DNA from 2 places in the Klebsiella sp. WP3-W18-ESBL-02 genome. Region 1 is predicted to be linked to the other one. Evidence: predicted binding sites of a transcription regulator. Region 1 holds the regulator's gene; the other holds the start of a gene.

Region 1 (4,815 bases):
GTGGAGTAAAGCTTGTTACCCTTAAAGGTACGGCGAATAAAGAACGCGCCCAGACGACGGAAAATCGGACCGGCTGGCCAGAAGTTCAGGTTGATACCGGCGGCAATATGCGGCGGCACCAGGCCCTGATGATAGAGCACGTAAGAGAGCAGCAGGTAGTCCATGTGGCTACGGTGGCAGGGCACATAGACAATTTCATGGCCGTCGTGCGCCAGCTGGCGTACGCGCTCGGCGTTATGGACGTTAATGCCCTGGTACAGACGGTTCCAGGTGAAGCTGAGGATACGGTCAGTCAGGCGAATCATCTCGTAGGAGAAGTTAGCCGCAATCTCTTCCATTAGCGCAATCGCATTCTGCTGTGCTTTTTCATGGGAGATTTTTTTGCTGCGCGCTTCATCTTCGACCGCTTTCGCAATGGCTTTCGAAGCCAGCAGCTTTTTGAACAGGTCGTGACGTGCCGGCAGGCGCGGGCCAACCGCAGCCAGGCGCTGACGGGCAAAGTGCATGCGGGCAACGCGTGCTAGCTTCTGGGCGATGATTTTATCGGTGCCGTGTTCGTCGGCCATGCGGCGCAGCGACACAGACGGCGAGAAGCGCACGAAGCTATCGCGACCAAGCCAGGAGACGGCGAAGAATTTCTGGAAGCCGTTGAGCATACGCAGCGGCGGATTTTCCTCGCCTTTTTCGCGGCCCGGAGAGCGCCCGAACATCACGGAAACCGGCACCATTTGCACATCCAGGTCCGGATTGCTGCGGTGCAGATCGAGATAGTCGTGGAACAGCTTGATCGACTCTTCCTTTGGCGTGTAGTAAGTGAACACGCGCGGGCCGCCGTGAATAAACACGTAGCGCGGCAGCAGAGTGCCGTCGATTTCCAACGGTTCAAGCGGATCGGGTAAATCATGCGCCAGGCACTGGGCGCGCAGCGTCAGCAAGTCGGCCTTAGAGTTATAAGGCAGGACGTACATAATCGGGCGCGACGTATCGAGCCCCAGTTCCTGGGCAGGTTCTGCCGGAATAGACTTGCTTTTTACCAGTACGCTTAATGGTAAATTCAGTAATTTGTAGTAAATTCGTGGCCAGCCGGACATAAACGATGTAAAGCCTCTGGTTAATCATGCAAATGCGCGGCAAGAATATCAGAAAGTCAGCAGAATTTCTGTTCTACCGCTGCATAACTCGCATTGTCATTGACGTAATAACAAAAAAGGTTCTTGAGATGGCCAATAATACCACCGGGCTCACCCGAATCATCAAAGCAGCGGGCTATTCCTGGAAAGGATTTCGCGCGGCGTGGATCAACGAAGCCGCATTCCGCCAGGAGGGCGTCGCGTCGGTGCTGGCGATTATCATCGCCTGCTGGTTGGATGTCGATGCGATTACCCGCGTGCTGCTTATCGGTTCCGTCCTGTTGGTGATGATAGTGGAAATTCTCAATAGTGCGCTGGAAGCCGTAGTCGATCGCATTGGCTCGGAGTATCACGAACTGTCCGGACGGGCAAAAGACATGGGGTCGGCGGCGGTGCTGCTGGCGATTTTTGTCGCGCTGATCACTTGGGGCATGCTGCTGTGGGCGCATTTCCACTAAAGCTGTGAAAACTGCCTGATTTCGTGCGTTTTATGGTTTCAAAATAGACACTAGCTGTATATACTCACAGCATAACTGTATATACACCCAGGGGGCGGAATGAAAGCGTTAACGACCAGGCAGCAAGAGGTGTTTGATCTCATCCGGGATCATATCAGCCAGACGGGCATGCCGCCGACGCGTGCGGAAATTGCTCAGCGCTTGGGGTTCCGTTCCCCGAACGCGGCTGAAGAGCACCTGAAAGCGCTGGCGCGTAAAGGTGTCATTGAGATTGTATCCGGCGCTTCTCGCGGTATCCGCCTGCTGGTGGAAGAAGAAGAGGGCCTGCCGCTGGTGGGCCGCGTCGCGGCGGGTGAGCCGTTGCTGGCGCAGCAGCATATCGAAGGTCATTATCAGGTCGATCCCTCGCTGTTTAAACCCAGCGCCGACTTCCTGCTTCGCGTCAGCGGCATGTCGATGAAAGACATCGGTATTATGGACGGCGACCTCCTTGCCGTGCATAAAACGCAGGACGTGCGTAACGGCCAGGTTGTGGTCGCGCGCATTGATGAAGAAGTGACGGTGAAACGCCTGAAAAAACAGGGTAACGTCGTCGAACTGCTGCCGGAAAACAGCGAATTTAAACCTATCGTGGTCGATCTGCGCCAGCAGAATTTCTCGATCGAAGGACTGGCCGTTGGCGTTATTCGCAACGGCGAATGGCTGTAACACCCGCTTTCTCATGACGGCGATACGCCCCGTATCGCCGTCTTTTTCCTTTCTGGTCGACACTCATGCCGCTACTTACCTCCGCCGATAAGGCCCTGTGGCGCCTTGCGCTACCCATGATTTTCTCCAACATTACCGTCCCGTTGCTCGGGCTGGTGGACACCGCCGTGATTGGTCATCTCGATAGCCCTGTTTATCTGGGCGGGGTGGCGATTGGCGCGACCGCGACCAGCTTCCTGTTTATGCTGCTGCTGTTTTTGCGCATGAGCACGACCGGTCTGACGGCACAGGCGTTTGGTGCGAAGGATCCGCAGGCGCTGGCTCGCGCGCTGGTGCAGCCGCTCATGCTGGCGCTGGGGGCCGGGCTGCTGATTATTCTGCTGAAAACGCCGCTGATCAATCTGGCGCTCTCCATCGTTGGCGGCAGCGGCGAGGTGCTGGAGCAGGCGCGGCGTTTTCTGACCATCCGCTGGCTCAGCGCCCCCGCGGCGCTGGCTAACCTTGTGCTGCTGGGCTGGCTGCTGGGCGTACAGTACGCTCGTGCGCCGGTTGTTTTACTGGTGGTGGGCAATGTCCTGAATATCGTGCTCGACCTATGGCTGGTGATGGGGCTGCACATGAGCGTACAGGGGGCGGCGCTGGCGACGGCGCTTGCCGAATACGCCACGCTGCTGGTCGGGCTGGTGATGGTCCGCAAGGTGCTGGTGATGCGGGGCATCAGTTGGCTGATGCTGAAAAACGCCTGGCGCGGCAACATTCGCCGTCTGCTGGCGCTGAACCGCGACATTATGCTGCGTTCCCTGCTGTTACAGCTGTGCTTTGGTGCGGTGACCGTTTTCGGTGCGCGCCTCGGCGGCGACGTGGTGGCGGTAAACGCGGTGCTGATGACCATGCTGACGTTTACAGCCTATGCGCTGGACGGCTTTGCCTACGCGGTGGAGGCCCATTCCGGGCAGGCTTTCGGGGCGCGCGATGGCAGCAAGCTGCTGGAGGTCTGGCACGCCGCATGCCGTCAGGCGGGCGTGGTCGCGCTGGCCTTTGCGCTGGTGTACGCGCTGCTGGGGCAACAGATTGTCGCGCTGTTAACGTCGCTACCTGAACTGCAGCAGCTTGCCGATCGCTATGTGCTCTGGCAGGTTGTGCTGCCGGCGATCGGCGTGTGGTGCTATTTGCTGGACGGGATGTTTATCGGCGCAACGCGCGGCGCTGAAATGCGAAACAGTATGGCGGTGGCCGCCTTAGGCTTTGCGCTAACGCTGCTGGCGCTGCCGCTGCTCGGCAACCACGGGCTGTGGCTGGCGCTGGCTGTATTCCTCGCGCTGCGCGGGCTGTCGCTGGCGTATATCTGGCGTCGCCATTGGCGAAACAATAGCTGGTTTTCCTGAGAAATGGTTAAAGATTCCGAATAGTGAAATGAACCCAGAATGACTGACTACAATTAACCTCACGCTTAGCGAAAAAGAACGTGTCTCTTTCGCTATTCACTCACTGACGATCGAGGATTCGACGATGAATAAAGACGAAATCGGCGGTAACTGGAAACAGGTTAAAGGTAAAGTGAAAGAGCAATGGGGCAAACTCACCGACGATGATATGACGGTGATCGAAGGCAAACGCGACCAGCTGGTCGGTAAAATTCAGGAACGCTACGGATACGCGAAAGATCAGGCAGAAAAAGAGGTCGACAGCTGGGATAAACGCCACAATATCCGCTGGTAACGCGCTTCTCCTGCCCGGAGTACACGGATGTACTCCCCCCGCTAATCGCTCGGTTAGCGGGCCTTTTTCTTCAACTGAATGGTATGGTCGTGATGACAGTGCTCATGCGCGCGGCAGGCTTCAACCTCGACGCAGGCAGAGCATAGGCCATGGGCCTCAATGACGTTGTGGCGTAGGGCAAAGCCCATTTTCGCCGCCAGCGTATGCATGATATCTTCCACCCCTTCTGCACACTCTTCTTTCACCACGCCGCAGCGATCGCAGATAAACATCGCGGAGGTATGCGTCGGCTGATCGAACAGATGACAGAGCACGTAGCTGTTGGCGGATTCCACCTTGTGTACGAAGCCTTGCTCAAGCAGAAACTCCAGCGCGCGATAGACGGTTGGCGGTTTGGCCTGGGGTTCTTTCTCGCGCAGCAGGTCCAGCAGGTCATAGGCGCTAATCGCCCCTTCCTGCAGGCTCATCAGGCGCAACACTTCCAGACGTTGCGGAGTCAGGCGCACGCCGCGTTGCGCGCACAGCTTCTCAGCCTGCGCTAACAGTTCTTGCGTGGTGGTCTTATCCATTGGCGTCCTCGAGTTACGGGTGAAATAAACCCCTACTTTACCATGTTATGCCGGAAACACCGAGTTTCCACAGGTGTGCTATAGGTGTGTTATAGCAGGTGAACTTCACACTCAGGATGAAAAATGATGAAAAGACCCGACTGTATTCGCCATTGGCGCGATGTTGAAGGACCCGACGACTCCACTTATCCCGACAGCGACGAGCGTTTTGCCATCGGTGCGCCGCTGGCC
Region 2 (4,815 bases), 1.5 Mb from region 1:
GCGGCGTCATGAACGCTGGCGGCACCTTGCTCAACATTCTGTGGTTCGTGCTGTTCGGCTGGTGGCTGTGCCTGACGCACATTATGGCCGGGATCGCCCAATGCATCACCATTATTGGTATTCCTGTCGGCATTGCGAATTTTAAAATTGCCGCTATTGCTTTGTGGCCCGTAGGACGCCGGGTTGTGCCTGTCGAAGTTGCACGCGCGGCGCGTGAAGCGAACGCCCGCCGCCGTTTCCAGTAATCAGGACGATTAATTGCTATGCTAAGCCCGCTGCTTCGCCGCTATACATGGAACAGTACCTGGCTATATAACGCCAGGATATTTATTGCGTTAATTGGCACAACCGCTCTGCCCTGGTGGCTGGGCGACGCAAAGTTGACCATTCCGCTCACCCTGGGGGTGGTTGCTGCTGCGCTAACGGACCTCGACGATCGTTTGGCCGGGCGGCTGCGTAACCTGGTCATTACCCTCATCTGCTTTTTTATCGCCTCGGCGTCGGTAGAACTGCTGTTTCCCTGGCCGTGGTTATTTGCGGTAGGACTGACCCTTTCCACTATCGGTTTTATTTTGCTCGGCGGCCTTGGGCAGCGCTATGCGACTATCGCCTTCGGCGCGCTGCTGATTGCCATTTATACGATGCTCGGCGTATCGCTGTACGCCCAATGGTATCAGCAGCCGCTGCTGCTGATTGCGGGAGCCGTTTGGTATAACGTGCTGACCTTAACCGGGCACCTGATTTTCCCAATTCGCCCGCTGCAGGATAACCTCGCGCGCAGCTACGAACAGCTCGCCCGCTACCTCGAACTGAAATCGCGTCTGTTCGATCCCGATCTCGACGATGACAACCAGGCGCCGTTATATGAACTGGCGCTGGCGAACGGGCAACTGATGGCGACGCTGAACCAGACTAAAACATCGTTACTGACACGCCTGCGTGGAGACCGCGGCCAGCGCAGCACGCGCCGGACGCTGCACTACTATTTCGTGGCTCAGGATATCCACGAACGCGCCAGTTCGTCGCATATCCAGTACCAGGCGCTGCGCGATCAGTTTCGCTACAGCGACGTCATGTTCCGCTTCCAGCGCCTACTCTCAATGCAGTCTATCGCCTGTCAGGATCTGGCGAAGGCCATCCTGCTGCGCACGCCGTATCAACACGATGCTCGCTTTGAACGCGCGTTTACCCATCTGGATGCCGCGCTCGATCGTATTCGCGCTGGCGGCACCGCGCCGGAACAAATGAAAGCGCTGGGTTTTCTGCTCAATAACCTGCGGGCAATTGATGCCCAGCTCGCCACCATCGAGTCAGAACAGCTCCAGTCGCAAACGCGAAGCGAAACGGAAAACCTCCTCGCCGACGACAGCCTGCACGGCTTCGCCGATATCCGTTCGCGGCTGAGCCGCAACATGTCACCGGAGTCAGCGCTGTTCCGCCACGCCGTTCGCATGTCTGTGGTGCTGTGCGTGGGCTATGCCTTTATTCAGTTCACCGGTCTACAGCATGGCTACTGGATCCTACTGACCAGCCTGTTTGTTTGCCAGCCCAACTATAACGCCACCCGTCACCGCCTTGCGCTGCGTATTATCGGCACGCTGGTTGGCGTTGCGCTGGGTCTGCCCATACTCTGGCTGGTACCATCACTGGAAGGTCAGTTGATTCTGATCGTCGTAACCGGCGTGCTGTTTTTCGCTTTTCGCAACGTACAGTACGCGCATGCCACCATGTTTATTACTCTACTGGTGCTACTGTGCTTTAACCTGCTCGGCGAAGGATTTGAAGTGGCGCTACCGCGCGTCGTAGATACCCTGATTGGCTGTGGTATTGCGTGGCTGGCGGTAAGCTTTATCTGGCCGGACTGGAAGTTCCGTAACCTGCCGCGCGTGCTGGAACGCGCCGTGGATGCCAACTGTCGCTACCTGGACGCCATTCTTGAACAGTACCACCAGGGGCGCGATAACCGTCTGGCCTATCGTATTGCGCGCCGCGATGCGCATAATCGGGATGCCGAGCTGGCGTCAGTGGTGTCGAATATGTCGACGGAACCGAAAGTAACGGCGGAAATGCGGGAAACGGCGTTTCGACTTCTCTGCCTTAACCACACTTTAACCAGCTATATCTCTGCGCTGGGTGCCCATCGAGAGAAACTCACCACACCGGAAATCCTGGCGCTTCTCGACGATGCGGTCTGCTATGTCGATGATGCCCTGCACCATCAGCCTTCCGATGAGGAGCGGGTTCAACGTGCGCTTAGCGAGCTCGCGGCGAGGATCCAGCATCTCGATCCTCGTCCGGACAGCAAAGAACCATTGGTCCTGCAACAAATTGGGTTGATGATTTCACTTCTGCCTGAAATTTGCCGTCTGCAAAAGCAGGTTATGATGTAATCACCGTCGTTGGGTGTAGTTCTGCACCCATATTTCCAGCTCCTGGCGCGTTTGCGCCGGGAGCGCGGCAGAATGTACTCCGATGATTGCCCCCTCTAGCGAATACAGCACGCTAACGTTCAGCTGTTTACGTATCTGCCGCAAACGCATCCACGCCGTTTTCGCGCCCATCTGCCGCAGCGTACGCACATCTTTGATTCCAGCCTCGAGCAACAGCAGTTCCAGATGAAAAGAAAGATTGGGAAGATCCCTGAGCCTGCGGCACCGTCGTCGTCGCTTTTCATTTTGCGCATCTTCCAGGGAACATTGGCCAAGCTGCACTAAGGCAGATTTATTCGACCAAAGCCGTTCGTCGACGCGAAAATAGTTGAGCTGCTGTTCATGCCCGCGTTTGCGTACCGTCAGCAGAGGCGGCGAGTACTGACTCTGATAAGCAGCGTTTTTTTCACACGCCCTCAGATACAGTTCCCCTTCTGCAACCATGGCAAAAACGGTATTGTCGACCGCAAGGCTGTAGCCGCCGAACAGCGCCCGAGACTGCACTTTGCCCAATCCAGAAAAATATTCCATGGATTGGTAAATCCTTTTATACGAGATTATCTTCATGATTAATCCTTAATAATCATGCACATGAATACATCAGATTTGTTAATCGATCAGATAATAAGCAACATAGGGAAGTTCCGCCGGTACGGCAAGGTGTATTTGTAGTCACGGGTGTTTCTTATGCAATTTTGCGAGTTGGTTTCAGAAAATGAGGTTGATCTTTAGTCTTCAGGGTAGTACTGTATATTCATACAGTAACCCACAGGGCTGGATTAACTATGTATACTTCTGGTGTCGTAAATCGTTCTTCTGTCGCTGCCGTCACTACGGCCTCCCATACGCTGACTTCCGTCAATAGCGCGCATACCGCGTTAATTAGTGAAGTGCAATATCGTGAGGATCAGCCAATGATGGCACAGCTGCTGCTCTTGCCATTATTACAGCAGTTGGGCCAGCAGTCGCGCTGGCAGCTCTGGCTCACACCACAGCAGAAACTGAGCCGCCAGTGGGTACAAGCTTCCGGCTTACCGTTGACCAAGGTCATGCAGCTTCGCCAGATGTCATCTTGCGACATGCTTGATTCAATGATCCGCGCGTCGCGTACCGGTAACTATAGCGTGGTTATTGGCTGGTTGACGGACGAGTTGTCCGCTGAGGAACATGCACGTTTACAGAGTGCAGCGGAGAAAGGTAACGCGATGGTGTTCATTATGCGACCAGTTCGGTCTGCGTTACACCCAACAGGACAATACAATGGGATAAAAATTCACTCAAATTTGTTCCATTGAGCCAAATTAGGAATTTTCCTGGGAATTTTTTTGCATTTTTTTTATGTCGCCGTTTTTCTGGGCATTTTCAGGCAGAATGCCGGTCTGATGCGGTTTCCCGCCGTTAATATCGATTATTTTTTCGACGCATTTGTTAAATATTGCGTATACAACTCTTTTTTTTTCATAAGCCTGACGGAGTTCACACTTGTAAGTTTCCGGCGACGTTGTAGACTTTACATCGCCAGGGGTGCTCAGCTTAACACCGCAGATATCTGCTGAGTATTTAACTAAGCCCCGCCCCCGGTGGAAGGATTTAACCGTGAGTCTATTTAGAACTTCATGGCAAATTTTGGATGATAACGAGGCGCAAAAAATGAAAAAGACAGCTATCGCGATTGCAGTGGCACTGGCAGGCTTCGCTTCTGTAGCGCAGGCCGCTCCGCAAGACAACACCTGGTATGCTGGTGGTAAACTGGGTTGGTCCCAGTTCCATGACACCGGTTGGTACCAGAGTGACCTGAACAACAACGGTTCCACCCACGAGAGCCAGCTGGGCGCAGGCGCGTTCGGTGGTTACCAGGTTAACCCGTACGTTGGTTTCGAAATGGGTTACGACTGGCTGGGCCGTATGGAATACACCGGCAGCCAGACCAATGGCGCTCTGAAAGCTCAAGGCGTTCAGCTGACTGCTAAACTGGGCTACCCAATCACTGACGACCTGGACATCTACACCCGTCTGGGCGGTATGGTATGGCGTGCTGACTCCAGCAACAACATCGCTGGCGACCATCACGACACCGGCGTTTCCCCAGTATTCGCTGGCGGCGTTGAGTGGGCTGTTACTCGTGACATCGCTACCCGTCTGGAATACCAGTGGGTTAACAACATCGGCGACGCAAACACCGTCGGCGTACGTCCTGACAACGGCATGCTGAGCGTAGGTGTTTCCTACCGCTTCGGCCAGCAGGATGCAGCAGCTCCGGTAGTTGCTCCGGCTCCGGCTCCGGCTCCAGAAGTACAGACCAAACACTTCACTCTGAAGTCTGACGTTCTGTTCAACTTCAACAAAGCAACCCTGAAACCGGAAGGTAAACAGGCTCTGGATCAGA

What was found. Region 1 encodes LexA, which represses DNA repair genes until DNA is damaged. Its sites were predicted from a motif close to TNCTGTATGTACATACAGNA; they were not measured.
Region 2: sulA (SOS-induced cell division inhibitor SulA) is a predicted target of LexA. The motif match lies at 3,174-3,193, and genes of this name have one in related genera.

Annotation. Positions count from the first base shown of each region.
Region 1 is NZ_AP021972.1:4,761,521-4,766,335, reverse strand. It holds gene plsB (glycerol-3-phosphate 1-O-acyltransferase PlsB) at 1-1,091, opposite strand, end outside; gene H7R56_RS22875 (diacylglycerol kinase) at 1,220-1,588, shown strand; gene lexA (transcriptional repressor LexA) at 1,688-2,296, shown strand; gene dinF (MATE family efflux transporter DinF) at 2,362-3,681, shown strand; gene H7R56_RS22860 (CsbD family protein) at 3,806-4,015, shown strand; gene zur (zinc uptake transcriptional repressor Zur) at 4,069-4,584, opposite strand; gene H7R56_RS22850 (cupin domain-containing protein) at 4,711-4,815, shown strand, end outside.
Region 2 is NZ_AP021972.1:3,234,092-3,238,906, forward strand. It holds gene H7R56_RS15545 (YccF domain-containing protein) at 1-245, shown strand, start outside; gene yccS (YccS family putative transporter) at 264-2,390, shown strand; gene H7R56_RS15555 (TfoX/Sxy family DNA transformation protein) at 2,391-2,996, opposite strand; gene sulA (SOS-induced cell division inhibitor SulA) at 3,215-3,724, shown strand; gene ompA (porin OmpA) at 4,080-4,815, shown strand, end outside.